DNA from 4 places in the Affinirhizobium helianthi genome. Region 1 is predicted to be linked to each of the others. Evidence: predicted binding sites of a transcription regulator. Region 1 holds the regulator's gene; each other region holds the start of a gene.
What was found. The regulator LexA, encoded in region 1, represses DNA repair genes until DNA is damaged. The targets are predictions, from matches to a motif close to TGTTCNNNNTGTGTTCNG.

Region 1 (7,158 bases):
CGATTTGTAGACCAAACCGATGTCCAGCTTGTCACAGATCTCCTTGATAGCACCTGCCATCATGAAGGCGTGCTCGCGGCTCTCCATCTGGCACGGTCCACAGATGAGGGAAAGCCGCTTGTCGTTGCCGAAGTTAACCTGTGAGGCCCCTTCGCCCACCGAAACAATGGCATTGGCGCGAACAGTCATGGGAACCTCCGTCTCTCACCGGGCAGCGCACTGCCGAAAACTCGCACGTCCATAACAGCCGGTTCGCCATCTGTCACGTCGAACCGCAACCTGTTTCGTGAAGCCCGTCCGGGTCTGAGGAAAATTCGAGAACGCCGGGCAAATAGGTTTCCGTTACAAAGCTGAAGGCGGCACCTTCTCTGTTTCTCAGAAGCGCAGTATGGCGCAGAACCTGCTGCGGAAGAAACTGCTGGGGCGATAGCCACAGCACTTCGCAGGATAAGCTCTGCCGGCGAAACGCTAGCGACTGCACCACCCGTCCAAACGGCACTGTTGTGGTTTGAAGCGAAGTGTTCATATCTGCGGTGAGCAGATGAGGCAGATACCAGTTATCCGCCTCCGCTATAGGTGTTTGCCCCCAAACCAGCAGCACCCGGCGATGCACAATCTCGCCTTCCTGCGCCATGCAAAGAGCATGCCTGACCTCCGGCCCAGCGGAGATACAATCATCGCCCATACGAATAGAGGACAGCTCACCCTCGCACGTATGCTCAGCGGAGCACCATGCACTCAGCGTGCGCGTTGCGCTGTCGCTGCGCAAAAGCAGATCGTTAAGCCGCAAGAGCCGTCTATGGCGTTCAGCGAGAAACAAGGATTGCCTCTCTTGCATGTGCAATGAATGTCCCTGCTCTCTGATTTCACCACACACCCATTCTGGCGCCGACCTCCCGTTGCGCGAGCAGTTTTCGACCGTCACGGAATCTCAACAAAGGCTAGCATCGGATGAACTCCTGGCTGCGCACTAACCACAAGCATGCGGCCAAGTTTTGTATGAGGGATCTCGTTGCCAATAAGGCAGGCTTCTGCCGCAGCCAAACTCTTCACGGCAATCGTCACGCCCAGCCCGACCATCTGGCTGCGCGATGAGGAGGCGCCGAAAGCAGTCAGGGCATGACTGAAGGCCAAAAGACGCAGAGCACCGTTTTGCAACTGAAACGTCCATTCAGCCTCACCCTGGCAGCCTTTATCTCCAAGGACCAATGCCAGCCTGTCAGCATCCTTGGCAAAATCAGAGGCAATTAACAGGACTTCAGCGATACCCTGCGCCGTGTTTTCGTGATTCAGGAGCGATCCGCCGGGCAGAGCCGCGTTGATTCGCTGACACGTGAAGCCGAGCAATTCCTTCGAGCCAAGATCCGCAAAGGCCAGCCGGAAGCTCGCGGTTCTCTTGCTGCCATCGGCGCCTTGCGCCTCTCGCGAAAAATTCAGAACTGGTCCCGCCGAAATTCCACGGCTCTCAAACCGAGCATGATCTGCATCGGCATTGGATGAAGCGAGAACGAAGGCAGACGGCGCGTGCCATCGCTCGTCCATGGCCACCTCCAAATGCCGCTTTGCAAAGACATTCCCGGCCCCGGCTGCCTCACCAGCGCGTTCCATGTCTCGAATCGCCAGTGGTTCCAGATAGGTCTGGTCGCAGAAGAAAACGCAAGCGTTCGACGTTCCGAAAGGGTGGTGCCCATCAGGCGCAACCGTAAAACCAAGCCGGCTAAACATGCCCCTCGATCTACCAAGGCTTTCAACTGGCAGAACGAGATGATCTAGACTGCTGGACACGACGATCTCCATCCGCTGCGTTAAAATGGTTTAGAACCGATTATTCGTTTTGTACAAGTGCGCTTCGAGCCCCTTGCGGAACACAACTGGAACATATAGTGTCCGTTCTGGATTTGTTTCCGGACGGGGTGCCGATTATGCTAACACGCAAACAGCAGGAACTACTTCTCTTCATTCATGCGCGCATGAAGGAATCGGGGGTTCCCCCTTCTTTCGACGAGATGAAGGATGCTCTGGATCTTGCGTCGAAATCAGGCATCCATCGCCTCATTACGGCGCTGGAAGAACGTGGCTTTATCCGACGCCTTCCAAATCGTGCTCGTGCACTCGAAGTCATCAAGCTTCCGGAACCTTTTGGAACCAGTACGGCACCCAAGCGCGGCTTCTCGCCAAGCGTTATCGAGGGTTCGTTGGGCAAGCCCAATCCGCAACCTGTCCCTGCACCACAGCCGGTGAAGGTAGCGGCTGAGGAAAGCACTTCAGTCTCCGTCCCCGTCATGGGTCGCATCGCGGCAGGTGTGCCGATTTCAGCGATTCAGAACAACACCCATGCCATTAGCGTACCTCTCGAAATGCTGGGTCCGGGCGAGCACTATGCGCTTGAGGTGAAGGGCGATTCCATGATCGAAGCTGGAATTCTCGACGGCGATACGGTGATCATCCGCAATGGCAGCACAGCCAATCCGGGCGATATCGTTGTCGCTCTTGTCGATGATGAAGAGGCAACGCTCAAGCGTTTTCGCCGCAAGGGAGCATCCATCGCTCTCGAGGCCGCCAATCCGGCTTACGAAACGCGGATTTTTCCGCCGGAACGCGTGAAGGTTCAAGGCCGCCTGGTCGGTCTTATTCGCCGTTACCATTGAGCCATCGCTGGATGGGGTCATCATGCGCGTCTATCGCGAAGCTTCGGGCTCGCCAGTCATAGGTGCGGTGTATTTCCCATGCTCGGGCACTTGAATTGAGCGATGGTAGATAGGCCCAGTTGCCGGGCTCAAAGTGGCCACCAAACACAATTTCCATTGTGCCGGTTGTTCGAAGTGTTGTGCCTGTCAGCAGCCGCGCGCCTGATCGGCAACTGGAGAACCGTGTCCGGCTCGATACAACGAAATCCGCATGGTCGCAGGCAAAGCTCAGCAAGCGGTTATCGCTCACTGCAGCGATTCTTGATCCTTCGGCCGTTATTGTCATGCAGATCAAACGCGTGAGGCAAAAAAACTGATCTGGTTTGATCTCACTGAGCCCCGTTGCCATGGCCGCTTCGACGGACTTGATCTGCGCCGTCGTCAAGCGCTTCCGGTCACTCCGGATGTTTGAGAGCACTGGCGTTTCCTCGTCACCATCAGCGAGCGCGTTGATGGACGGCTCGTCATCACCCGCAAGATCAATGCTGCGTCTTACGGGCAGTATCGTATCGGTTATCTGCAAGGCGTTGCGCCATCGTTCGAAAAGAAAGCCCGACGACCGCGCCTGATTGGTCGACGCTACAGATCCGCGCCGTAGGAGGATGGCTTCCCCGTCTTCTGCTACCACCATCTCCGGGCGGGCTCTTCCCGCACCAGAAAATAGCAAGATCAATCCAGCAGTGAGAAGAACCGCGCCCAGCCACCGCAGCGGAGACCTCAGGCTAATGAAGAGAATCAGACCGAAGGACGTGATGGCAAGGAAGTAAGGTGGCGCCCGTCCAATGCTCGTGCCTCCGTCCCAGGAGGCAACCACTGTTGCGACACTGATAACGACGTCCAGACCCCACCCCATGATAGCAAAGAAAAGAGCGTCGAGGCCGAATGGCATTGCCAGCATCCCCAGCAGACCCGCTGGCATGACAATCACAGAGATGAAAGGCATGGCTGCCAGATTGGCAACGAGGCCATAGGCGCTCAGCTGATTGAAGTGCGCTATGGAAAAAATCGCCGTGGACAAGCCGCCGATCAAGGAAGTCATGACCGTGCCGCCTACAAAGCCTGCAACCGATGTAACAACTGCAGCCTGAGGGCCTTTAATCTGAAAACCGTCTTCATTCTGCTTGCGTTTTGACCAGAGATTGTAGCCTGCCACCAAGGCGGCAGTCGCTCCAAAGGACATCTGGAAACTTGCGCCCATGACGCTGGAAGGATGCAGCACGAGAATAATGATGGCTGCGAGCGCGATGTTGTGGAGACTGATCGAAGGTCGGTCGACGAGAACCGCCATCAGCATGACCACCATCATGATATAGGCGCGTTCCGCAGACACCCCGAAACCGGAAATCAGGTAGTAGGCTGTCACCATCAGAAGCGCACCGAAGGCCGCCGCCTTCTTGACGGAAATGCGCTGGGAAATCCCCGGAATCAAAACCAGCAGCGCGCGGGCACCGACGAAGAAAATCCCGGCAGCAAGAGCCATGTTCAATCCCGATATCGCCACGATGTGGGCGAGCCCTGCTTCTCGAAGGGCATCGAGAACAGGGCCGGAGATTGCCCTTCTTTCATCGGTGATGATGGCTGCCGCGAATGCGCCCTTGTCCCCCTCCACCAATGTGCGGATGCGGTCACCGACATAGCTTCGCAAGTCATAAAGGGAGTTGAGCCAACCGTACTGAAGGCCCGCTTCCTCAGCGATACCGATTTTCTGCGGCGTGCCGAAGAAGAAGCCGGTCGCGCCAATCCCATCGAAATAGGAGGCAAAAGCAAAATCACCTAGCCCGGCCAATGGTGGTCCTGATGGCGGTGAGAGGCGCGCCTTGCCCTGCAGAACATCTCCCATGTGGAAAGGCTCTCTCTTGCCCCTCACCGTCAGCGTGGCCCGCGTCGGCGGGCGTGTCAGCACCGGGTCGGTTGTCCCACGAATTTCGAGGACATAACGCCAACGTGATTGCCCTGTGGCCTCCCGTCTTTCCACAACGCCTTCCACCGTTGTGGTCACCGCACTGTCCAGAATGATTGTCGAAAGACGCCACTCCTCCCAGGCGGCACTTGCCATTCCCAGAAAGATGCTCCCTGTCAAAAACGCGGCTACCGACAACCAGCGCCGCATCGTCCAGCGCAAGATGAGGCTGGCGAGCAGCAGGGGCAGTGCAGTTGCCACCAAGAACAGACTGGGCCGGGAGGCTGCCGTAAACCAAAGGATCGCACCAAGCCCCAAGGCGACGGGAAGCAAGAGAAAACCTGCACCTTGGTCCAGCTCCTGCTCGATCCAGCCGGACAGCCGCGCCTTCCCTGCAGGCTCTGATAGGTGATCCGGCTCCGCAGCGAAATTCAGCTTCGGTGGTGGCAACATGGGGGGTGTCGCGTCGGCACGCTCGGCCGGAAGCCAATCGAGCTCTTTTGCCGTTCCGCCGCCAGCCCGATTGCCCCGACCCTGATGTGCCGATTCTGTCAATCGGTGCCCACCCTCGCCCGCCGATCACACATGTTCTGGCAAGCACTGACACGCGCCTTGCGCATTGGTCAACGCATTGACAAAGCTGGTTCCTATCCTTTCGTATATTGGATCGATTTAATCCAACATAATCTGCGTGGGCCGCCTTTACTGTATCTGCATCCAGCAGATACACCTCACTTTCGCGGCGCACAAAACATGGTCTGGAACGCTTGGCAGGGCGCGTTAGATCATATAGCTAATTCCAACGCTTCTGTTTTTTCTGGCGCGTCCTGCGCCATTCCGCCTATCGGAGGATCAGTATGACGGACACGAACGCACACCTTGGATTGGGAGAAAAGAAAGTAGACCTCCCGGTGCGAAAGGGCACTATCGGGCCGGATGTCATCGACATTGGCGCGCTCTACAAGAACACCGGAGCCTTCACCTACGATCCGGGCTTCACCTCTACGGCCTCCTGTGAATCCAAGATCACCTTCATCGATGGTGATGAAGGCGTTCTGCTGCACCGTGGCTATCCGATCGAGCAGCTCGCGGAACATGGCGATTTTCTTGAAACCTGCTACCTGCTTCTCTACGGCGAGCTACCGACAGCCGCACAGAAGAAGGATTTCGATTATCGCGTGACGCACCATACGATGGTTCATGAGCAGATGAGCCGCTTCTTCACCGGCTTCCGCCGCGATGCGCATCCCATGGCCGTTATGGTCGGCACTGTCGGCGCGCTTTCGGCCTTCTATCACGACTCAACGGATATCACCGATCCGCATCAGCGCATGGTTGCTTCTCTTCGCATGATCGCGAAGATGCCGACGATTGCCGCTATGGCCTATAAGTACCACATCGGCCAGCCATTCGTTTACCCGCAGAACGATCTGGACTACGCGTCCAACTTCCTGCGCATGTGCTTTGCTGTTCCCTGTGAAGAGTACAAGGTGAACCCCGTTCTCGCTCGTGCGATGGATCGCATCTTCATCCTGCACGCCGATCATGAGCAGAATGCCTCGACGTCTACCGTGCGTCTTGCTGGATCCTCCGGCGCAAATCCATTCGCTTGCATTGCTGCTGGCATTGCCTGCCTCTGGGGCCCGGCGCATGGCGGTGCAAACGAAGCTGCGCTGAACATGCTGATGGAAATCGGCACGCCGGACCGTATTCCGGAATTCATTGCGCGCGCGAAGGACAAGAACGACCCGTTCCGCCTGATGGGCTTCGGTCATCGCGTGTACAAGAACTACGATCCGCGCGCGAAGATCATGCAGAAAACTACGCATGAGGTGCTTGCCGAACTGGGCCACACGGATGACCCGCTGCTACAGGTCGCCATGGAGCTGGAAAAGATTGCACTGACGGACCCGTACTTCATCGAGAAGAAGCTTTACCCGAACATCGACTTCTATTCCGGCATCACGTTGAAGGCGATGGGCTTCCCGACAACGATGTTCACCGTGCTCTTCGCACTGGCGCGTACCGTTGGCTGGATCGCGCAGTGGGCTGAAATGATCGAAGATCCGCAGCAGCGTATCGGCCGCCCCCGCCAGCTGTACACAGGCGCTCCGAAGCGGGACTACGTACCGCTCTCCAAGCGCTAACAGGTAAAGACACATAGGCCCGGTTCAAACCGGGCCTTCTGCTTTTGCACGATCAATCAGGTCGCGCCCCTGGGATGCTTGCACTGCGTCAGACGGTGTTGATTCTCCAACGCTTGATCCGAAGTCCGCTGATCGCGGTAAAACCATACCATGTGGACAACGGCCAAAAACTGAACAACAGAATTTTTGACGGGAATGGGCGTATCGGGCCACGCGCCAAACTTGTTCTGCTCATGAAACCAGACGGTCGGACGCGCCTGAAATACTGCATCTAGAGCGCGTCCAGCAAAAGTGCGTTAGCGGTTTTGCGTCCGGACTGCGTAAAAACAAAGATATAGAGGATTCCAGGTGACCCCGTTTTCACCGGAAATGCTCTAGCGCCTTGCGCCCGGAGACGTAGCTAGATGATTCCTCTGTTTTTCAA
Region 2 (7,158 bases), on a different contig from region 1:
TGTCTCTGCTGCCTTGTCAAGCAGCCGCGTGGGATACTCGCCGGTAAAGTAGTGGTCGGTAAACTGCGGACGCGCCGGGTTGCGATCCTCACCACCCACGGCACGGTAGAGGCCGTTGATGGAGATGAACTGGAGGGAGTCCGCGCCGATGTAACGGCACATGGCTTCCACGCCATCATACTGGTTGGCAAGAAGCTTTTCCGCGTCCGGCGTGTCGATGCCGTAGAAATCCGGGTGGAAAATCATCGGGCTGGCAACGCGCAGATGTACCTCTGCGGCACCGGCATCCCGGATCATCTGGACAATCTTCAGCGAGGTTGTGCCGCGCACGATGGAATCGTCCACCAGCACCACGCGCTTGCCTTCGATCATCGCCCGGTTGGCGGAATGCTTCAGCTTCACGCCAAAGGCGCGAATCTGCTGCGTCGGCTCGATGAAGGTGCGGCCAACATAATGGTTGCGGATGATGCCGTATTCAAAGGGAATGCCGCTTTCCTGCGCATAACCGAGTGCCGCTGGCGTGCCACCATCCGGCACCGGAACGACCACATCGGCCTCAACCGGGGCTTCCTTGGCCAGATTGATGCCCATATTCTTGCGGGCGACGTAAACGCTGCGACCGCCGACGACCGAATCCGGGCGGGCGAAATAGACATATTCGAACAGGCAGAGGCGCTCCGGCTGGGCGGTCGGCGACTTGCGCGCATCGATCTCGATAGACCCGTCCGGCTGGATTTCGCAGATGATGATTTCGCCATTCTCGACGTCGCGAACAAATTTTGCGCCGATGATGTCGAGTGCGCAGGTTTCCGAGCAGAAGATCGGCTTGCCGTCCAGCTCGCCCATGACCAGCGGACGAATGCCCGTGGGATCGCGTGCGGCAATCAGCTTCGTGCGCGTCAATGCCAGCATCGAATAGCCGCCTTCCATCTGGCGGATCGCATCGATGAAGCGGTCCGTCGTGGAAGTGTAGCGCGAGCGGGCGATGAGGTGCAGCACCACTTCCGTATCAGACGTGGACTGACAGATAGCGCCACCGGCGATCAGCTGGCGACGGAGCGTCAGGCCATTGGTGAAGTTGCCGTTATGGGCAACGGCAATGCCACCCACTTCCAGCTCGGCGAACAGCGGCTGAACATTGCGAAGAGCGACTTCGCCAGTTGTCGAATAGCGCGTGTGGCCGATGGCCATGTTGCCCGGAAGCTTCGCCAGCGTCGCCGGGTTCGTGTAGTGGTCTCCGACAAGGCCCATATGCTTTTCGGTGTGGAACTGCGTTCCGTCGAAAGAGACGATGCCCGCTGCTTCCTGGCCGCGATGCTGCAGGGCGTGCAGACCAAGCGCTGTCAGGGTTGCCGCGTCCGGGTGGCCGAGAATGCCGAACACGCCACATTCTTCATGCAGTGTGTCACCGTCCAGATCGTAAAATGCATCATGCGTCACCGGCTGATTCATGTCTGCAGGTCCTTGCCGTACCGGAAGAAAAACTAAAATAGGCCGGTTGATTTGTTCAATTGAACCACAGCCGGCCTGCTGTTCATGCCTATATCACAGATGAAGGTCCTTGGCTTCCCTCAGAACTCCAAGTTCGCGTCAATTATTTGTCACAGTTGAATTCGGTGCGTCATCAGACGGTGCGGCTTCGCTGTTCTTGGCATCGCCATGGCCGAGAATGCGCGCACGGATCTGAGGTTCGATATCTGTCGGCAGAACCGCTTCGAGCCGCCCCACAAGCGTATCGAGGAAGGGCTTGGATTTTGCCTGGGTGACCCATGCCGGCTGTGAGCGTACATCCACCAGCCAGTTCCAGAAGGCAACGGCAACCACGAGCAGAAGAATGCCGCGTGCTGCGCCAAAGAGGAAGCCGAGGGTGCGGTCCAGCGCGCCGATGCGGCTGTCGATAATGAAATCGGCGATGCGGCTCGTGATGAAGGTAATGATGATCAGCGCAACCAGGAAGATGACGGCGGCAGAGCCCGCGAGTGCGAGACGGTCATCGGCCGTGTAGTTCTTCGCGTATGGCAAAAGCATCGGGTAGAGATAATAGGCGGCTGCCAGCGAACCAGCCCAGCTGGCAATGGACAGCACCTCGCGTGAAAAACCCCGAACCATGGCGAGCACGGCGGAGAAAAGTGTGACGCCGAGGACAATGCCGTCGAAAATCGTGATGGGCATAGATCATCTACTCCAAGACTTTTCGGTCCCGCGACGGCGGGAGAATGCGGTTGGCCCTACCGGATGCTGCGAAAAAGGCAAGAGGTTTTGCGCTTTTCTTACAACAGCGGGCAATGCTGTGGAAGATCAATCCTCCTCAGCCTGCTTTCCAAGTTTGCGCGCAGACCCCGCGATCTGCACCACGAGGTCGGGTAATCCCTCGATTTCGAACAAGCCCTTGCGCCCAGCTTTCGGCAATTCTGTGGAGGATGCGGGCAATGTCGCCCGCGCAAAGCCGAGTTTCTCCGCCTCCTTCAATCGCTGCGCGGTTTGCGAAACAGGTCGCACAGCGCCAGAGAGGCTAACCTCGCCGAAATAGACGCAATCGGCGGGTAGGGCAGTGTTCGCAAGGGAGGAAACGAGGGCGGCAGCGACGGCCACATCGGCGGCCGGTTCGGAAATACGATAGCCGCCCGCGACATTCAGATACACATCGTGCTGGCCAAGCTTCACGCCGCAATGGGCTTCGAGCACCGCAAGGATCATCGATAGACGGGAGGAGTCCCAGCCAACGACCGCGCGCCGTGCCGTTCCCAGAGAGGTGGGCGCCACGAGTGCCTGAACTTCCACCAGAACGGGGCGTGTGCCCTCCATGCCGGCAAAGACCGCAGCGCCGGGAGCCTTGGTATTGCGTTCGCCGAGGAAAAGCTCGGACGGGTTGGAAACCTCGCGCAAGCCCTTGTCCGACATCTCGAACACGCCGATTTCATCGGTCGGGCCGAAGCGGTTCTTCACGGTTCTCAGAATACGGTAATGGTGGCCCCGGTCGCCTTCGAAGTAAAGAACGGCATCCACCATATGCTCGACCACGCGCGGGCCGGCGATCTGACCTTCCTTGGTAACGTGGCCGACAAGAACCATGGCGGCGCCTGTCTGCTTGGCAAAGCGGATCATGGCCTGCACGCCGGTTCGAACCTGGGTCACTGTGCCGGGTGCCGAATCGACGATGTCGCTCCACAAGGTCTGGATCGAATCGATGATTACGAGGTCCGGCCTTTTGCCCTCTGCAAGCGTGGCCAGGATATCCTCGACATTGGTTTCCGCAGCCAGAAGGACATCGGAGGATGCAGCGCCCAGGCGTTGTGCGCGAAGCCGCACCTGCGCCACGGCTTCTTCGCCGGAAACATAGATGATGCGGTGCCCGCGCCGTGACAGCGCTGCTGCCGCCTGCATGAGAAGGGTGGATTTGCCGATGCCGGGGTCGCCTCCCACCAGCACGGCCGATCCGCGCACGAAGCCACCGCCGGTCACACGGTCCAGTTCGCCAATCCCCGTCTGTACCCGCGGCGCTTCCTCCGTTTCGCCCGATAGCGTCGTCAGGGCGACAGCCCGCCCCTTCTTCGGGGTCTTGCCGGGACCGCCGCCGATGCCGCCCATCGGGTCGTCTTCAATAATGGTGTTCCAATCGCCGCAGCCATCGCATTTGCCCGCCCAGCGGGTGTGAACCGTGCCGCAGTTCTGGCAGATGAATTGGGTCTTGCTTTTGGCCATCTGAACGCGTCCTCAATGTGGGGAAGCATGATCGCGCGCCGCGGATGATCCCGTTTTGTTCTGCATATAGCCGTGACTCGCCCGCGCTGCAAGTCTCGCCGCTTTGTGGGTTCAGACGGATTCAGAGTGAGGCTTCTTCACCGATATAGCGTCGTTCGTGGCGCAGGCCGATGCTGGTCAGCAATTCATAGCCGATCGAGCCGCCGGCGCGGGCCACTTCATCGAGGGCCAGGTTCGGTCCGAAGAGTTCGATGTAATCGCCCGCCCGCAAGGCTGCCTCCGGCAGATCGGACGCGTCGAAAACAGTGAGGTCCATGGTGATGCGCCCCACGACAGGCAGCCGGAAACCGTTGAAGAAGCCGACTGCGCCCTGCGGCACGGCCTGACGTAACGGAATGCCCGCACCGGAAAGAGACCGAAGATAGCCATCCGCATAGCCAACGGAGGCAATGGCCAGGCGGCTGTCGCGGGTCAACCGATGTGCTCCGCCATAGCTCACGGTTTCGCCTGCAGGTGCATTGCGAAGTTGAAGAATGCGCGCTTCTGCCTTTGCCACAGGCCGCATCGGGTTCTTGATGCCCCCCGTTGCCTCGCCGCCATAGAGCGCGATGCCGGGCCGCGTGAGATCGAAGTGATAGTCTGAGCCGAGAAAGATCCCGGCGGAAGCCGAAAGGCTTCTATCAATGCCTTCAAAAGCCTGTGTAACCTGTTGGAAGGAATCGAGTTGTGCGCGGTTCTGTGGATCGTTCGGCGTGTCGGCGCTGTGAAGATGCGAGAGGATGAGGACCGGATCGAAGCTGGCGGGACGCGAGACATCGTGTGCCAGTGCTATGGCCTCTTCCGGCCGGATGCCAAGCCGGTTGAAACCCGTATCGACCTGAAGCGCGCAAGGATAGGGGCCGATTTCGGCAATCAGCGACATCCAGAAGGCCAGTTGCTCTTCGCTGGCCAGAACCGGCACCAGATCATTTTCAAGGAAGAGCCGCTCCTGCCCCGGCCAGATGCCCGAGAGGACGAAAATGCGGGCCTCCGGTGCATAGGCGCGCAGCGTTGCCCCTTCCGATGGAACTGCCACGAAGAAGTCGCGTGCGCCTGCTTCGTAAAGGGTCAGCCCGCAATCCTCTATGCCGAGACCATAGGCATCTGCCTTGACCACCGCCCCTGCGCGCGCCTTGCCGGAGCGGCGGGCCAGATCCTGCCAGTTTTCGGCAAGTGCCTGGAGATCAACGGTCAACCGAACCGGCGCCGTATCGAAGGCATCCATCTCCGGCAGGTCGTCATAGAGTTCGGTCATGGTCCATTCCCTTGTGCTTTTCGGCGCGACCCTATCACTTTTGTTCAAGAGGATCATAACGATCCGGACTATTCTTCATTCATGCACAATGTTTCGCAGCAAGAGAATTTAGGGGCTGCCGCTTGTCTTGACGAAACGGGAGCGGAAGGTTGTCGGGCTGATGCCCAGTTGCTTGCGAAAATGATGGCGCAGCGTATGGGCGGACGCGAAGCCCGCACCTCTTGCCACCTCTTCCATTGCAACTTCCCCTTGGCAAAGAAGTTGCTTTGCAGCCTCAAGGCGTTCATTGGCCAACCATTCGCCGGGAGCACTGCCGGTGGCTTCCGTAAATCGGCGAATGAAGGTGCGCTCGCTCATGCAGCAGAGATCTGCCATGCGCCGGATCGTCCAGTTCGCAGAGAGATCATTGCGCACCTGATCGAGGATAGGGCCAATCTCTGTACCCGGTCGAATGGCAACAGGGCGCTCAAGAAATTGCGCTTGGCCGCCGTTGCGATGGGCAGGCATGACAAGACGTCGTGCAACGGAGTTTGCGGCGGATGGGCCGAAGTCCTGCCGGACGATCTCGATCAGAAGGTCGATACCGGCCGCGCTGCCCGCTGCCGTGAACAGCCGCTCGTGAATGTGGTAGAGGGAGGACTCATCAACGCTGATCGACGGGTAGGCACAGCGAAGAGCCTCAGCATATCGCCAGTGGGTCGCAGCTTTCGCGCCATTCAGCAAACCGGTCGCGGCCAGAACGAAAGCACCGGAGCAGAGGGAAACAAGCCGCGCTCCCCGACGATAGGCTGCGCGCAGTCGTTCACAGAGTTCTGGCGGTACAGGCTCATCCACCCCGCGCCAACCCGGCACGACAACCAAATCGGCCTGATCTATCAGTTCCATGCCGCCATCTGAGGAAACGGTGAGATGACCATGAGCACGCAACGGTCCCGGTTCAATGGCGGCGCTGGCAAAGCGGTACCAATCCGGCCCAAGCTCTGGCCGCGAAAGCCCGAAGACTTCGCAGGCTATTCCAAATTCGAAGGTACAAAGACCATCATAAACGAGGACGACGACGAGCGGTCCATTTGTTGGCGTGTGAAGCTTTGGCATGATCTGTACGCATATTGTCAATCCTGCCAATTGGCAATGCTGCGTCTTTACCGGAATGTCAGCTGATCCCATCGATACGGAGATTTGCGATGACCTATGTGACTGACATTCCACCCGCGCCAAGCGAATTGGCAAAGGAGCATTTTGCCGCGAGCCTGGCCTTCGAAACCGATTGTTGGGATGTACAGGATGCCTTGAGCAAGGGAGCTGATTTCGTGCTCCTGGATGTGCGTAGTCCAGCCCTTTACGCGAGGGGGCATGTGCCAGGCGCGATCAACCTGCCGCATGGCAAGATCACAGCGCGCAAGATGGCGGAATGGCCACCGGAAACGGTATTCGTTACCTATTGCGCCGGTCCGCACTGCAACGGTGCCGCCCGTGGTGCCCTTCGTCTTGCCGAACTGGGGCGCCCCGTAAAACTGATGGCGGGAGGGATAACCGGCTGGCTGGATGAGGGATTTACGCTCGCTTCCAGCGATGCGCCTTAAATGAGAAGCCCCGCTTGGCGGGGCTCTGTTAAAATCAGTGTTCTTCGTATTGAATGAAGCTCGGGTCGGCCAGATCCGCAAATCGGGTGTATTCAGACTGGAAGGCGAGCTTGACGGTGCCGGTCGGTCCGTGACGCTGCTTGGCGATGATCACGTCCGCCGTCCCCTTCACCTTGTCCATATGGGCTTCCCATTCCGGATACTTCGGATCGTTCGGATCGCGCGGCTCGAGGTTCTTCACGTAATATTCCTCGCGGAACACGAAGAGCACCACGTCGGCGTCCTGCTCGATCGAGCCCGATTCGCGAAGGTCGGAAAGCTGCGGGCGTTTGTCTTCGCGGTTTTCCACCTGACGGGAGAGCTGAGACAAGGCGATGATCGGAACGTTCAGTTCCTTGCCGAGCGCCTTCAGACCCGTGGTGATCTGCGTCACTTCCTGCACGCGGTTCTCGCCGGACTTGCCGGAGCCGGTCATGAGCTGAATATAGTCGACCACGATGACATCGAGGCCGCGCTGGCGCTTCAGGCGCCGGGCACGGGCTGAAAGCTGCGCAATCGAGATGCCGCCGGTCTGGTCGA
Region 3 (7,158 bases), on a different contig from region 1:
CTCCCGGCTGGCACCGGAGGCGATCCTGCATCTGTCATTGAGCAGCAAGGGGATTGTCGATGCCGAACAGAGCCGCCTTGTCTGGTCCCCGGTCCTGGGGCGGGAGGATGTTGATTTCAGTACCCTGACCCGGCCCTATCAGAATGCGACGCTGACATTGAGCAATGAAAGTCTTCTGGTGGTGCAGGCGCTCGGCAAGCGGCTTCTGCTGCGAGAGGATCAGCAGCGGTCCCCAGGTCTCATCGCGCTGTCGCTCGGTCACAGCATCGGGCTTGGCGTGGCAAAGGAGGAGGGCGGCGATATCATCGCGACGGCTCCCAATTTCGGCCATATGCTGAATGCCCCGGATAACCGTCTCTGTCGTTGCGGAGCCTATGGCTGCATTGAGGCGTCTGCGGGCTTCTATGGCATTCTGCGGCTTGCCTTCCAGGTTCCGCCCAACACCATCCCGGCGAAATTCGTGCCGATCGCGGAGATGGAGAAGATCGCGCTTTCCGCCCGCCAGAACAATCGCATGGCGCAATATGCCTTCCGTCAGGCGGGCATTGCGCTCGGTCAGGGCCTGTCTCGTGTGCTCAGCATGGTGGGCGATATGCCGATTGCGGTCACGGGGCCGGGCAGCCGTTTCTATGATCTTTTGTCCGTTGGTCTGGAAGAGGGGCTGTCACAAACGCTTCATGCGCGACTGAACGGCATGCCGAACATTTCCATCGTGTCCGATGAGCAATCGCTTGTCTTCGAAGGGCATGTGGATCTGGCTCTGGCCGCCATCGATCAGCGCCTGACGCAATTGCGCTGATGCGCCGCTTTATGGATTGGTCTCGCCCGGCGTGAAGCCGATCATATAGATCGCGGCAAGGGCCAGCGCCACGAGCAGGATGGTAATAACGAAGCTGATCATGCCCTTGCGGGCCTTTGGTCCGGTATCTTTTGCCATGGCCGCAAAACGTGCGGAGACGGCATTCGGTTCCCGTCTGCCGCTATTCCGCCTATTCGCCGTCCAGCGGCTCCACACCCTGCGGCTTGCCAGCGCGGTCGAGGCGGATTTTCTCGATCCGGTTTTCAGCCGCGTTCAGAAGCTTTTCGCAATGCTTCTTCAGGGCTTCGCCACGCTCGTAAATGGCAATGGATTCATCCAGCGCCACGTCGCCGCGTTCCAGCCGCGTGACGATGCTTTCCAGCTCCGCCACGGCCTTCTCGAAGCTCAAGCCGCTGACATCGTGGTTCTCTGCGCCGTCTGCCATTCTCAACCCTTCATCAATCTGCAAATGTGGAGACCGGCCGATTCAGCCAGTCCTTCGAGATCATAGCCGCCCTCCAGCAGGCTGACGAGCCTGTTGTCGGCATATCGCCCGGCAATCTCCATCAGGCGGCCGGTTGCCCAGTCGAAATCGTCGCCGACGAGATTGATCTGCGCCAGTGGATCGCGATGATGCGCGTCGAACCCGGCGGAAATCAGAACGAAATCCGGGCGGAAATTGTGCAGCGCGGGCAAAACCCGGCTGGAAAAGGCTTCGCGGAAATGATCCCCCGCCGAATGGGCCGAAAGCGGCGCATTGACGATATTGTTGTGTTCGCCGGTTTCCTTCAGCTCGCCGCTCCAGGGGTAAAGCGGCATCTGATGGGTGGAGCAGAACAGAACGGAGGGATCGTTCCAGAAAATATCCTGCGTCCCGTTTCCGTGATGCACGTCCCAATCGACAATGGCCACACGCTCCACGCCATAGGTTTTCTGGGCATGGCGGGCCGCAATGGCAACATTGTTGAAAAGGCAGAAGCCCATGGCCCTGGTCTTCTCCGCATGGTGGCCCGGCGGGCGCGAGGCAACGAACACGTTGTCGGCCTTGCCGGTAAACACGTCGTCCACGGCGGCCAGCGCCCCGCCAATGCCCGTCAGCGCCACCTGCAAGCTCTTCTGGCTCACATAGGTATCGGCCTCGATCTGGCGAATGCGGTCTTCCTCCTCGGGAATTTCCCGCATGACGGAGGTGAGGTGCTCATCGGGATGCGCCAGAAGAACGGCATCCTCATTGGCCTGCGGCGCTTCCAGCCGCTCAAGCCGGTCGAAATTCGGATGCTCCAGCGCGATGTGCAGGGAACGGAGACGATCGGCTCGTTCCGGGTGGCCCTCTGGAGTGTTGTGTTCAAGGAAGATCTTGTGTTCGTACAGGCGGGTCGTCATGGGCTTTTGCCTCCTGCCGCTTTGGAGAAAGGCGGGCGCTTTGGAAATGGCCTAGAAACGGCATGATTTCAAGCGCTGCCGCCGGTTCTCCCACCGCTTCGTTCTTGTCGAACCCTTCTGCCTGTACTTAACTGATGCCAGGAGCAGGGGGATCGATATGGCTGCATATGTTTTCGAGGTGCCGTTCAGGGATGTGGGCCTGCGCGGGGAAATGTTCAGCGCGGCCTATATTACCCATGCGGAAGAGGCGCTTGCCCGCTTCTGGGCCAGCCGCCAGCAGGCGGGGTCCGATCCGGCATTCTATGTGTCGAAAGTGTCCTGCAGCCTGTTGCGGGCGCTCCGGTTTGGCGATCGCGTGGAATGCACGGTGCGCGTCAGCAAGATTGGCGGCAAATCGGCGGGCTTCGTCATCATCATGTATCGCGGCGAAGAGCGCGTGGCGGAGGCGGAAGTGGTCTGGACCGCCTGCGACGGTGAAAGCGGCACGCCCGTGCCGCTTCCCGAAGAGCTTCGCGATTGGCTCTACAAATATCTCGATTAGGCGCGCTGCGGCAGAAGTGGATAGCCCACCATGACGGCGCGTGCCGCCAGCGCCGCAATCACGGCCTTCAGCAGATCGCCCGGAATGAAGGCGAGAGAGCCCAAGACCACCTTGTCGAACGGCGTGCCTGACACCATCGAGAGCCAGGGCATGCCGATGGCATAAACCACGACGATGCCGCCGATGAGGCTGGCCATCAGGAAGCCTGCGAACTGGCGCAGGGCCGGCTGGCCTTCACGGACGAATTGCTGCGCCACCAGACCGGTCACGAAGCTGCCGATGATCCAGCCGAAGATATAGCCGCCGGTTGGCCCCATGAGCACGGCAAGACCGCCGCGACCGCCTGCGAGAACCGGCAGGCCGACGGCCACCAGAACCACAAGCAGCGCATAGGACAGTGCCCCGCGCCGGGCGCCGATAATGCAGCCTGCCAGCATCACGCCCATGCTCTGCGCGGTGATCGGAACCGGGATGAGAGCAATCGTGACCGGCGGAATGAGGCCGAGAACAATGACGATGGCAGTGAAAAGCGCCGCAAGCACAATATCCCTGGTGTTCATGCAACAACTCCTTTTGGCGCTGAAGGCCGAAACTTTATTTTGAATGTCCGCTTTTGTGGCCGCGAATGCCGCGTGCGTCAATCGCCTCGGCAATGCTATCCGCATCCTTGAGCGTGGCAATGATCAGCGGCCCAAGGGCGCGGTGCAGCCGGTAGGGTATGCCGCGTGCCTTATGTGCGGCGCGCAGTGTTTCATGCCGTGCGGCAATTTCCGGCACGAAGCGCAGCACAAGCCCAAGCGCCAGCCCCACATCCGCCGCCCGAAGCAGGCCCAGCCGCTCCAGCGGTCGCGCAGCCTTTGTCAGGCAATCGATGAAGGCCGAAAGCGAGGTGGTGGCCGTTACGATTGTTGCAAGAACCACGATTGCGGGCAGCCGCAGAAGCGTCACCAGCGCATCCCTCGGGGACACCACGACATAATTCACCAGTGCCAGAAGCGCGATGGTCAGCAGCACAGGCTTGGTGCGCGCCCATAAAGGACGTGGCGTAAGCCCCACCTGCGCGGCTAGAAGAATGGCTGCAAAAAGCGAAAGGCCAAGCAGCGCGGGGCTGTTCAGCAGGCTGAGCACGAGGCTGAGAATGAAGAGGGAGAAAAGCTTGTAACCGGCGGAAGCGCGATGAAGCCAGCTATTGCCTTCCATGTGCAGGCTGGTCAGCATTCGGCAATCTCGTGGTAGCGCGCAATGGCATCCGCCGCCGATCCATCGAAGGCCAGCCGCCCCTCGTGAAACAGCAGAACACGGGGAAAATCGGCCAGAAGCTCAAGATCGTGGCTGATGACGATGGCCTGTTCCTGCAGGCTGGCCAGCGTGCGCTTCACCAGGGCGCGGTTGCGAAGATCGAGCTGGTTGGTGGGCTCGTCGAAGATCAGCAGCTTCGGCTCCGTCACCATCACAGCGGCAAGCGCCGCAAGCTGCAATTGCCCGCCGGAAAGCTCATGCGGTCGCCGATCTGCCAGCCCCTCCAGGGCAAATCGGCCAAGGATCGCGTCCACCCGTTCCTGCACCGCCTGTCCCGTCAAACCCCGGCTTTTCAGCCCAAGGGCAATATCGTCGCGGATGATCGGCAAAATGATCTGGTGGCCGGGGTTCTGGAAGATGAAGCCGGTTGCCGCCCGCACCGCGGCCTCATCCTCCACCGTGTCCAATCCGTCCAGCGTCACACGCCCGCCGCTCGGCCGGGCGAGGCCGTTTATCAGCCGGGCAAAACTCGTCTTGCCGGAACCGTTCAACCCGATCACGCCCACGCGGTTTTCCGCAAGCTCCAGAGAAAGCGGATGCAGCGCCACTTGACGGCTTGAGGGGCTGCCGAAAGAAAGGCTGGCATTTTCGAAGATGATGCGCACGCGTCTCGTATCCTCTGGGTCCAAGTCTGGCTTCTATAGCGGGCGCAACTCTTTCAAGCCAATTTTTTTGATTGTTTGCGCTATTGAACAAAGGGAGAACAAAGGCTAGCTTGCACAACCATGACGATCCTGTTCGACAACCTGCTGGCACGAAACATTTTCCTGGATCGCCAGGGGCTTTCCGCTGCACCCAGCCGTGCGCTTGGGTACCAGGGTCTACAGCGGATGATCGAGGACATCGGTTTCGTGCAGATCGACAGCGTGCAAACGGTGGAGCGCGCCCATCAGCAGATCCTTTTCTCCCGTAACCAGACCTATCGGCGCGAAGATCTGACGCGGTTGCTGGAGCAGGAGCGCAGCCTGTTCGAACATTGGACGCATGACGCCTCCATCATTCCTTCCGCCTTCTTTGCCTATTGGAAGCATCGTTTCCGGCGCCGCGAACCGATCATTCTGGAACGCTGGCGGCGCTGGCAGGGGGAGGGCTTCGATGCCGCCTTCCAACAGACGCTGGCGCGTATTCGCGATCACGGCCCTGTAATGTCCCGCGATGTGAAAGTGGAGGATCACAAGTCAGGCGGCTGGTGGAACTGGCATCCTTCCAAGACAGCGCTGGAATTTCTGTGGCACACGGGGCATCTCGCCATTTCCCGGCGGGAGGGATTCCAGAAGGTCTACGATCTGATGGAGCGGGTCATTGCGCCCGCGCATTACGAGGCGGAGGTTTCGGAAGCGGATTTCGTCGATTGGGCCTGTCGTTCAGCGCTGGAAAGGCTGGGCTTTGCCACCACGGGCGAGATTGCAGCCTTCTGGGATCTCATAAAGGCACAAGAGGCCAAGGCCTGGGTGGAAAGCCATCGCGATGAATTGCAGCCGGTCAGCATTGCTTGCGTCGATGGCCGCCAGCGCCTTTCCTTTGCGCTCAAGGATCGCATCTCTGATCTGATGAATGCGCCGGAACCACCGGCACGCCTGCGGGTGCTCTCCCCCTTTGATCCGCTGCTCAGGGATCGCGATCGTGCGGAGCGCCTTTTTGGCTTCAACTACCGCATTGAGATTTTTGTGCCGGAGCCGAAGCGGCAATATGGCTATTATGTTTTTCCGCTTCTGGAGGGCAATCGCCTGATCGGACGCATCGATATGAAGGCAGAGCGCAAGGCCGGGGTTCTGGCCGTCAAGCGTTTGTGGTTGGAGCCGGGTGTTAAGCTCTCCACTGGACGCATGGCGCGACTGGAGGCGGAACTTACGCGCCTTGCACGCTTCACCGGCGTGGAGACGGTGGACTTTCTGACGGGTTGGACAGGAAAAGATGGTGGCTGAAAATGAATACCGCGTCGAACCGCGTGTCGTGGATATCGACGATTACATGCGGCTGAGATTGATCTCTGGCCTCACGCCTTTCTCGCGAGAAGCAGCGGAGAAAGGCCTGCCGCACACGCAATTTGGCGTGCGCGTGCTGTTTGGGGATGAGGTGGTTGGCATGGGCCGCATCATCGGCGATGGCGGCTGCTTTTTTCAGGTCACCGATATTGCGGTCGATCCCGCCCATCAGGGCAGGGGGCTCGGCAAGGCCATCATGGCTGCACTCTCCGAGCATATCCGCGACGCTCTGCCGGAAACGGCCTATGTGAGCCTGATTGCCGATGTTCCGGCAAACAGGCTTTATGAGCAATTCGGCTTCAGGGAAACCGCGCCACGCTCCGTCGGCATGGCGCAGTGTGTGCGCCGCCCGGTTTAACGGATTTTGCCCGTCTGGCCGCGGTCGCGCAGATAATGGTCTGCGATGGCGCAGGCCACCATGGCTTCGCCAATCGGTGCAGCGCGAATGCCGACGCAGGGGTCGTGACGGCCCTTGGTGCGCACTTCCACATGGTTCCCATCCACATCGATGGACTGGCGCTCGGTCAGGATCGAGGAGGTGGGCTTGACGGCAAAGCGTGCCACAATCGGCTGTCCGGTGGAAATGCCGCCCAGAATGCCGCCTGCATGGTTGGAGAGGAACAGCGGCTTGCCGTCATTGCCCATGCGCATTTCGTCGGCATTTTCTTCGCCGCTCAGTTCTGCGGAGGCAAAACCCTCGCCAATTTCCACGCCCTTCACCGCATTGATGGACATCAGCAGCGAAGCGATGTCCTGGTCGAGCTTGGAATAGATCGGTGCGCCGAGCCCTGCCGGAACGTTTTCGGCCACCACTTCAATCACCGCGCCGATGGAGGAACCCGATTTGCGGATCTCATCCAGATAGGCTTCCCAGACAGGCACCATGGCAGGGTCCGGGCAGAAGAAGGGGTTGCGCTCAACTTCGGCCCAATCCCAGTTATCGCGGTTGATCTTGTGCTTGCCGATCTGCGTCAGCACGCCACGAACGGTCACACCCGGCACCACCTTGCGGGCAATCACACCGGCGGCCACGCGGGCTGCCGTTTCACGGGCGGAAGAACGGCCGCCGCCGCGATAGTCGCGAATGCCGTATTTCAGGTCATAGGTGTAATCCGCATGGCCGGGGCGGTAGCGGCGGGCAATCTCGCCGT
Region 4 (7,158 bases), on a different contig from region 1:
GCGTCAAAGCACCTCAATTCCCGGTCAAAACGATAATTGGCACTTGCCGGTTCTAGCGCCCCTTTCTATTGTCCGGCGCAACATTTGAACAGGAGGCCATTTCATTGGGCGTCGTTATTCCGCTCGAAGAGGGCAAAAACAAGCAGGCATCCGTAAAGCCATTGGTCGATCTTACCAAATCGGACATGGATCGGGTCAACCAGCTGATCCTGTCGAAGGCGGGATCGGATGTGCAGATGATTCCCGAGGTGGCCAACCACCTGATCTCTTCCGGGGGCAAGCGCCTGCGGCCCATGCTGACACTCGCTGCGGCGCAGATGTTCGGCTATGAAGGCGAAGGCCATATCAAGCTCGCCACCAGCGTCGAATTCATGCACACCGCCACGCTTCTGCATGACGATGTGGTGGATGAGAGCGATCTGCGCCGCGGCAAATCCACCGCCCGCATGATCTGGGGCAATCAGGCCAGCGTTCTGGTGGGAGATTTCCTGCTCGGCCAGGCCTTCAAGATGATGGTGGAGACCGGATCGCTGGATGCGCTCGACGTTCTCGCCTCCGCCGCCGCCGTGATTGCCGAAGGTGAAGTGTTGCAGCTTTCCGTTGCCAAGAACATGGAAACGACGGAAGACGATTATCTCTCGGTCATTCGCGCCAAGACGGCGGCGCTTTTCGCCGCTGCGGCAGAGGTTGGGCCGATCATCGCCAATACCGACAAAGCCAGCCGTGCAGCCCTTCGCTCCTACGGCATGAACCTTGGCCTTGCCTTCCAGCTTGTCGATGACGCGCTGGATTATGGCGGCAAGGCCGCCGATCTCGGCAAGAATGTTGGCGATGATTTCCGCGAGGGCAAGATCACGCTGCCGGTCATTCTCTCCTACCGCCGCGGCACGTCTGAGGATCGCGATTTCTGGAAAACGGCCATCGAACAGGGTGAGAGCAGCGACGAGAATCTGGAGCGCGCGCTCGGCCTCATCACCAAGTATAACGGTCTTGGTGACACGATTGCCCGGGCAAAGCATTACGGCGCAATCGCCCGCGATGCACTTTCGCCGCTTCCCGCCTCTGCGCACAAGGATGCGCTGATGGAAGTGATCGATTTCTGCATCGCCCGCGTAAACTGACCTCGGCACTGGACAGAGAGACAGCGCGCCGGACGAGACGAGCCGGCGTAAGGCAAAATCGGCGCGAACGGATGGCATTCGGCTCTTCACGAATTTTCGAACTTCGCGGCAGCCGTGAAGAGCGCCAGATTCTTGCGAAGCTGCTCCAAAAAAGCCATTCTGTAGTGAATCATCGGCTGATCTTTTTCGGCGGCCCCAAGCCCGCCCTCAGCTTTTCATGAAAGGCACCTTCATGCGGCAGAATTTCGCCCATCGTCTGCTATCCGGCGCGGCCTTCGTGTCGGCTCTCATGCTGGCGACGGTTGCGCCCGGTCTTGCATCGGCACAGGATAAGCCGGTCACGGAATCGGCGGTCTTCTCGGCTGACAAGGTCAACACCTTCTCCGGCGCGTTCCTTGCGGCACGCACGGCCGATGTGGATCATGACTACGCGACCGCCATCACGCTCTATCAGAAGGCGCTGGAATTCGAGCCCGCCAATCTGGACATTCGCGAGCGGTTGATGGTTTCGCTGCTGATGAACGGGCAGTTCGATGAAAGCCTGAAGCATGTGAACGCCTTGAAGGACGATGAGGCTGTCGAACGCATCACCACCATCGTTCGCGGGCTGGAAGCCATTCGCAAAGGCTCGTATGCCGAAGCGCAGAAAATCCTTGCCTATAAGGGCGGCAACGATCTGGACCGCCTGACCCATTCCCTGCTCATTGCCTGGGCAAAGGTTGGCGCAGGCAAGGGCCAGGAGGCGGTGAAACAGATCAAGTCCCTCAAGGGGCCGGACTGGTTCAAGGTCTTTACCGAATATCACATGGGCGCAATGGCCATTGTGGCCGGCGATGTTGCCACAGCCCGCACCCATCTGACCGCAGCCATTACCAGTGAGGAAGGCGTTGCCACCACACCGGACACCTTCATGCGCGCCGTGATGGCGCTGGCACGGCTGGAAGCGGCACAGGGCAACAAGCAGAAGGCGCTGGACGCGATTTCTGTCGCGGAACGCCTGATGCTGAACTATGCGCCGCTGAAGGCATTGCGCGCCAGCATCGAGCGCGGCGAAAAGCCCGAACAGCAGGTTGCCGACGCCACGCAAGGGGCAGCAGCCGTTCTCTTCTCCATTGGCGGCGCCCTCAACCGCCAGGGCGCGGAGGAGATGGTCTCGCTCTATCTGCAAATCTCCCATGCTCTCGACCCGAAAAGCGCCGATACGCTGATCATTCTGGGCGGCATTGCCGAAAAGCTGGAGCAGCCGAAGCAGGCCATCGAGCTTTACGGTCGCGTGCCGCAGGATTCGCCGATGCGGCGCATTTCCGAGTTGCAACTCGGCCTGACACTTGCCCAGACCGGCGACATGGAGGGCGCGAAGCAGCACCTGAAATCGCTTCTGGAATCGGATCCTTCCGACATCCGCAGCTACATTGCCTATGGCAGCGTGCTTTCCGATGCGAAAGACTATGCCGAAATGGCCCGCATCTATGACAAGGCCGTAGATGTCGTCGGGCCTGCGCCACGCCCGACCGATTGGTCTGTTTTCTTCCAGCGCGGCATTGCCTATGAGCGCCTGAAGGAATGGGACAAGGCAGAACCGAATTTCCGCAAGGCTCTGGAACTCAATCCGGACCAGCCACAGGTGCTGAACTATCTCGGTTATTCCTGGGTGGACATGAACCGGAACCTTGAGGAAGGTCTCAACATGATCCGCAAGGCCGTGGATCTGCGCCCCGATGATGGCTACATCGTCGATTCGCTGGGTTGGGCCTATTATCGCCTTGGCCGCTACGATGACGCCGTGACGGAACTGGAACGCGCCGTTCAGTTGCGGGCTGGCGATGCCACGATCAATGACCATCTGGGCGATGCCTACTGGCGTGTTGGACGGCAGCTGGAAGCCAAGTATCAGTGGCAGCGGGCGCTGACCATGAAGCCGGAAGCAACTGAAATCCCCAAGATCGAGCAGAAGATCCGCGAAGGTCTGGCCGAGGCGCCAACGCCTCCGGTTCAGACGGCCATGTCTTCCCCCGCCGCAACCGCGCCTGCAGTGGCAACGGATGCCCAGAACGGCGGCAAGCCTGAAGAACTGCAGAACTACACGGTGGGCGCGGGCGACACACTGCGGAAGATCGCCACGGATACCTTGGGCAATGGCGACCGGATTCAGGATATCATCGAGATCAATCCGGAGCTGAAGCGCAATCCGAACCGGCTCTATCCGGGGCAGGTTCTGAAGATCCCCGCCAAGAAAAACTGATCCATGGCAGGATCGATATCGGAAGCAGCGCGCGCAAAAATCAATCTCGCGCTGCATGTGACCGGACGCCGCGCGGATGGCTATCACCTGCTGGATAGCCTGGTCACCTTTGTCGATCTGGGTGACGCACTGGAATTTTGGCCTTCCGAGGCGGACGGATTTCACGTTGAAGGACAGTTTGGCGCGCTGCTGGGCGCAGAGCACGATAATCTTGTGCTGCGGGCGCGGGACGCCCTGCGCCAGCTGGCGCAAAACCTTGGATGCGCAACGCCGCCGGTCCGCATCAAGCTGGTGAAGAACCTGCCGATTGCATCAGGTATCGGCGGCGGATCGGCAGATGCCGCTGCAACCCTTCGCGGGCTGTCGCGGCTCTGGAAGCTCGATCTTCCAGAGGCAAAGCTGAAGACGCTGGCCGTTTCACTGGGCGCAGATGTGCCCATGTGTCTTGCCAGCACTCCGCTTGTCGCACGCGGCATAGGAGAGGAGCTGACCCTTCTTCCCGATCTGCCCGCCTTCCCCATTCTTCTTGCCAATCCGCTGGTCGGCGTATCGACGCCGGAGATCTTCCGGGCTTTGACGAAGCGCAATAACCCGCCCCTGCCACCCTTCCCGCTTGAAGGGGCGGATTGGTGGCCCTATCTGCATAATCTGCGCAATGATCTGCAGCCACCGGCTGAAGAGCTGGTACCAGAGATCTCCACCGTGATCACGGCGCTTGAAACAAGTGGCGCGGGCCTGGTTCGAATGTCTGGTTCAGGCGCAACCTGTTTCGCGCTGTATCACTCTCAGGCCGAGGTTGAGGCGGCACTTTCCCGCCTCAAAGAGACCCATCCGACCTGGTATCTGGCCGCAAGCCACACACTGACAGGGAGCCAAGCCTGATGCACCGCATTGATGAGAGCCGACCCTTCATTCCCGTTGGCATCGCGGTTCTAACCGTTTCCGATACAAGGCGGCTGGACAACGACAAATCCGGCGACACGCTGGTTCAAAGGATTGCCGAGGCGGGCCACACGCTCGTCGCACGTGCTATTGTTGCCGATGACCGGGAGCAGATTTTCGAGCAGGTTCGCAACTGGACGCTCTCCGACGAAGTGGATGTGGTCATCACCACCGGCGGCACGGGCTTTACAGGCCGCGATGTGACGCCAGACGCGCTGGAGCCACTGTTCGAGAAGCGCATGGATGGCTTCTCCGAAGTCTTTCACCGCATTTCCTATGACAAGATCGGCACATCCACCATCCAATCCCGCGCCACAGGCGGCGTGGCAAACGCGACCTTCATTTTCGTGCTTCCGGGATCTCCCGGTGCCTGCAAGGATGCATGGGACGGCATTCTGAAATGGCAGCTCGATTACCGCCATATGCCCTGCAATTTCGTTGAAATCATGCCGCGCCTGAATGAACATCTGAAGCGCAACAGCGGATAAGACGGTTCAGGCGCGTGAAGCCGCCCAGCTTGGCACCATTTCCGAGGCAAGCCGAAACGGTTTCAATCCGGCCGCCAGATCGGTGAGCCCCGCAGCCGGTTTTGCTTTCGAGAGTGCCAGCGACGCCGGCAGAACCAGACCCATTTCCAGGGGACCACGCCGGTGCAGGAACCGCGCCAGCAATGGCCTTCGATAATTGCGGGAAAGCGAGAAACGGATTGGCTGGCGGCTATGGGCCATATGCTCCGCCAATTCGTCGATCCAGCCCATCTGCGGCCGTGCTCCCGGCTCTATCAGTAGCACCCATTCCCCGCGAAGGGTTTTGAGCACATCCGGCAAGTCCCAGTCCTGCAGGAAACGGCAGCCTGCCGCATCGGCAACGCGGGCGCTGCCGTCTTTCGAACCCTTATCGAGAATGACGACATCACTCACGAGGCCTTCAACGGCACCCGCCACCAGCACAGACAAGGTCTGCGCCAGTTCAGACTCCTGATCTCGACATTCCATCAGCACTGTCAGCATAGATGACCTTTAGCCGATTGCATGACGGATTGCCATCATCAGGCTACGCCAAATTTGTTCTTGCAATGTTCTCTTTTGCGCGTTAGGTTCAACGCATCGCTCGGCAGTGGCCGCAGGCGTCAGGAGTTTTCCAATGAACGAGTTGTCGCAGTTGCGGCAGGTTGCATTTGCGCCTGCCCATGGGGCAGATATTGCCGATGCTCTGGTTCAGTCTTCCGGCCTCAGGGTGGAGGAAGAACGTCGCCGTGGCCGTGGCGCAGGTCTCAATCCAAGCGGCCGTTTTGAGGAAAAGCGCCGCGAAAGCTTCGACGATGGCTGGCAGAGCCTGGAAGAGCTGGAACCGTTCAAGACGACGGTGCAGATCGAAAAACCGAAGACTGCCATCACGCGCAACGATTCTCCCGACATTCCCTTTGACCGTTCGGTCAACCCCTATCGTGGCTGCGAACATGGCTGCATCTATTGCTTCGCCAGACCGACACATAGCTATATGGGGCTTTCCGCCGGGCTGGATTTCGAGGCCAAGCTTTTTGCAAAACCGGACGCACCACGCCTTCTGGAACGCGAATTGAGCAAGCCCGACTACAAGGTCAAGCCGATTGCCATTGGCACCAATACCGACCCATACCAGCCCATCGAAAAGGAATGGCGCATCATGCGCCAGCTTCTGGAAGTGCTGAGCAAAGCCAATCATCCGGTCATGATTGTCACCAAATCGGCCATGGTTACACGCGATATCGACATCCTGTCCGATATGGCGGCGAAGGGGCTGGCGAAAGTGGCAATTTCCGTGACGACGCTGGATCGCAAACTGGCTCGCACCATGGAGCCGCGCTGCTCCACCCCGGAAAAACGGCTCGATGCCATCCGCCAGCTAAGCGATGCAGGCATTCCAACGGCGACCCTTGTTTCGCCGCTGATACCAGCCCTCAACGATCATGAGTTGGAGCGCATTCTGGAGGCCGCCAAGGCCGCTGGTGCATCGGTGGCAGGCTATATCCTGCTGCGACTTCCCTTGGAGGTCAGCCCCCTCTTTCGCGACTGGTTGTTGCGCCACTACCCGGAGCGCTACCGGCATGTGATGTCGCTCATCAAATCCATGCGCGGAGGAAAGGATTACGACGCTGAATTCGGAAAGCGCATGAAGGGAGAAGGCCCCTATGCCTGGCAAATTTCCCGCCGCTTCGAAATGGCAACGAAACGCCTTGGTCTCGGTCGACGTGGCGTGGCCCTGCGGGATGATCTGTTCATTCGCCCGGATGGCGGCGGCATTCAGCTATCGCTGCTATAGCTAAGCGGAGCGGATGCGCTGCTCGTTCTCAAAGCTCATGAAAGTGAAAGGCAATATGGAGCCGCGAGGGATAGCGGTTTGCTGCATGATCTTCTGAAACACCTGACGTTCTGAATCAAACCAAGGGCTTGCGCGGCTTCCCTGAAACTTTGGCGCAAATGCTCTTCACAGGTCAGATGAAGGTGTGAATCTTAAAGTTTCAGTTCCAGCCGCCGCAGCTGGTTCGCCCCGTATGCCTGATCCCCTCAGGCAGGAAGCCGCACCGCCTGAATTGGCTTCCACGGGGCTTGCAGGAGATCGGGTGTGCGTGCGAGTGAAGCCGCATGTCACGTGTCACGCCACCCGATTCTCCCGCCCTTTTTGAACTGGCGGCTCCGCAACCCGATTTCAGTCTGGAAACGGCTGCACGCCGGGCTGGCTTCTGGCCCGTTGCTGGCACCGATGAGGCCGGTCGTGGCCCGCTTGCAGGGCCTGTGGTGGCGGCCGCCGTGATCCTCGATCCCGATCATATTCCTGCCGGACTGAATGATTCAAAGCAGTTGACGCTCAAGC

Region 2: radA (DNA repair protein RadA) is a predicted target of LexA. The motif match lies at 3,748-3,765, and genes of this name have one in related genera.
Region 3: ACFSE1_RS14255 (energy-coupling factor ABC transporter ATP-binding protein) is a predicted target of LexA. The motif match lies at 4,711-4,728, and genes of this name have one in related genera.
Region 4: ACFSE1_RS10145 (PA0069 family radical SAM protein) is a predicted target of LexA. The motif match lies at 5,371-5,388, and genes of this name have one in related genera.

Annotation. Positions count from the first base shown of each region.
Region 1 covers NZ_JBHUEQ010000003.1:526,445-533,602, forward strand. The annotation lists gene kdsA (3-deoxy-8-phosphooctulonate synthase) at 1-189, opposite strand, end outside; gene ACFSE1_RS03090 (hypothetical protein) at 263-634, opposite strand; gene ACFSE1_RS03095 (VOC family protein) at 922-1,785, opposite strand; gene lexA (transcriptional repressor LexA) at 1,923-2,648, shown strand; gene ACFSE1_RS03105 (ComEC/Rec2 family competence protein) at 2,629-5,142, opposite strand; gene gltA (citrate synthase) at 5,445-6,734, shown strand; gene lpxB (lipid-A-disaccharide synthase) at 7,135-7,158, opposite strand, start outside.
Region 2 covers NZ_JBHUEQ010000022.1:65,334-72,491, reverse strand. The annotation lists gene purF (amidophosphoribosyltransferase) at 1-1,452, opposite strand, end outside; gene ACFSE1_RS11940 (CvpA family protein) at 1,591-2,172, opposite strand; gene radA (DNA repair protein RadA) at 2,299-3,702, opposite strand; gene alr (alanine racemase) at 3,824-4,996, opposite strand; gene ftrA (transcriptional regulator FtrA) at 5,105-6,091, opposite strand; gene ACFSE1_RS11920 (rhodanese-like domain-containing protein) at 6,181-6,579, shown strand; gene ACFSE1_RS11915 (replicative DNA helicase) at 6,614-7,158, opposite strand, start outside.
Region 3 covers NZ_JBHUEQ010000025.1:138,073-145,230, reverse strand. The annotation lists gene ACFSE1_RS14290 (ROK family protein) at 1-799, shown strand, start outside; gene ACFSE1_RS14285 (hypothetical protein) at 809-937, opposite strand; gene ACFSE1_RS14280 (exodeoxyribonuclease VII small subunit) at 990-1,244, opposite strand; gene ACFSE1_RS14275 (histone deacetylase family protein) at 1,247-2,182, opposite strand; gene ACFSE1_RS14270 (acyl-CoA thioesterase) at 2,340-2,723, shown strand; gene ACFSE1_RS14265 (biotin transporter BioY) at 2,720-3,283, opposite strand; gene ACFSE1_RS14260 (energy-coupling factor transporter transmembrane component T family protein) at 3,318-3,938, opposite strand; gene ACFSE1_RS14255 (energy-coupling factor ABC transporter ATP-binding protein) at 3,935-4,627, opposite strand; gene ACFSE1_RS14250 (winged helix-turn-helix domain-containing protein) at 4,748-5,947, shown strand; gene ACFSE1_RS14245 (GNAT family N-acetyltransferase) at 5,994-6,365, shown strand; gene aroC (chorismate synthase) at 6,362-7,158, opposite strand, start outside.
Region 4 covers NZ_JBHUEQ010000017.1:10,707-17,864, forward strand. The annotation lists gene ACFSE1_RS10120 (polyprenyl synthetase family protein) at 105-1,121, shown strand; partial or broken gene ACFSE1_RS10125 (tetratricopeptide repeat protein) at 1,354-3,114, shown strand; gene ACFSE1_RS10130 (4-(cytidine 5'-diphospho)-2-C-methyl-D-erythritol kinase) at 3,367-4,245, shown strand; gene moaB (molybdenum cofactor biosynthesis protein B) at 4,245-4,793, shown strand; gene ACFSE1_RS10140 (glycosyltransferase family protein) at 4,800-5,315, opposite strand; gene ACFSE1_RS10145 (PA0069 family radical SAM protein) at 5,449-6,606, shown strand; gene ACFSE1_RS10150 (ribonuclease HII) at 6,930-7,158, shown strand, end outside.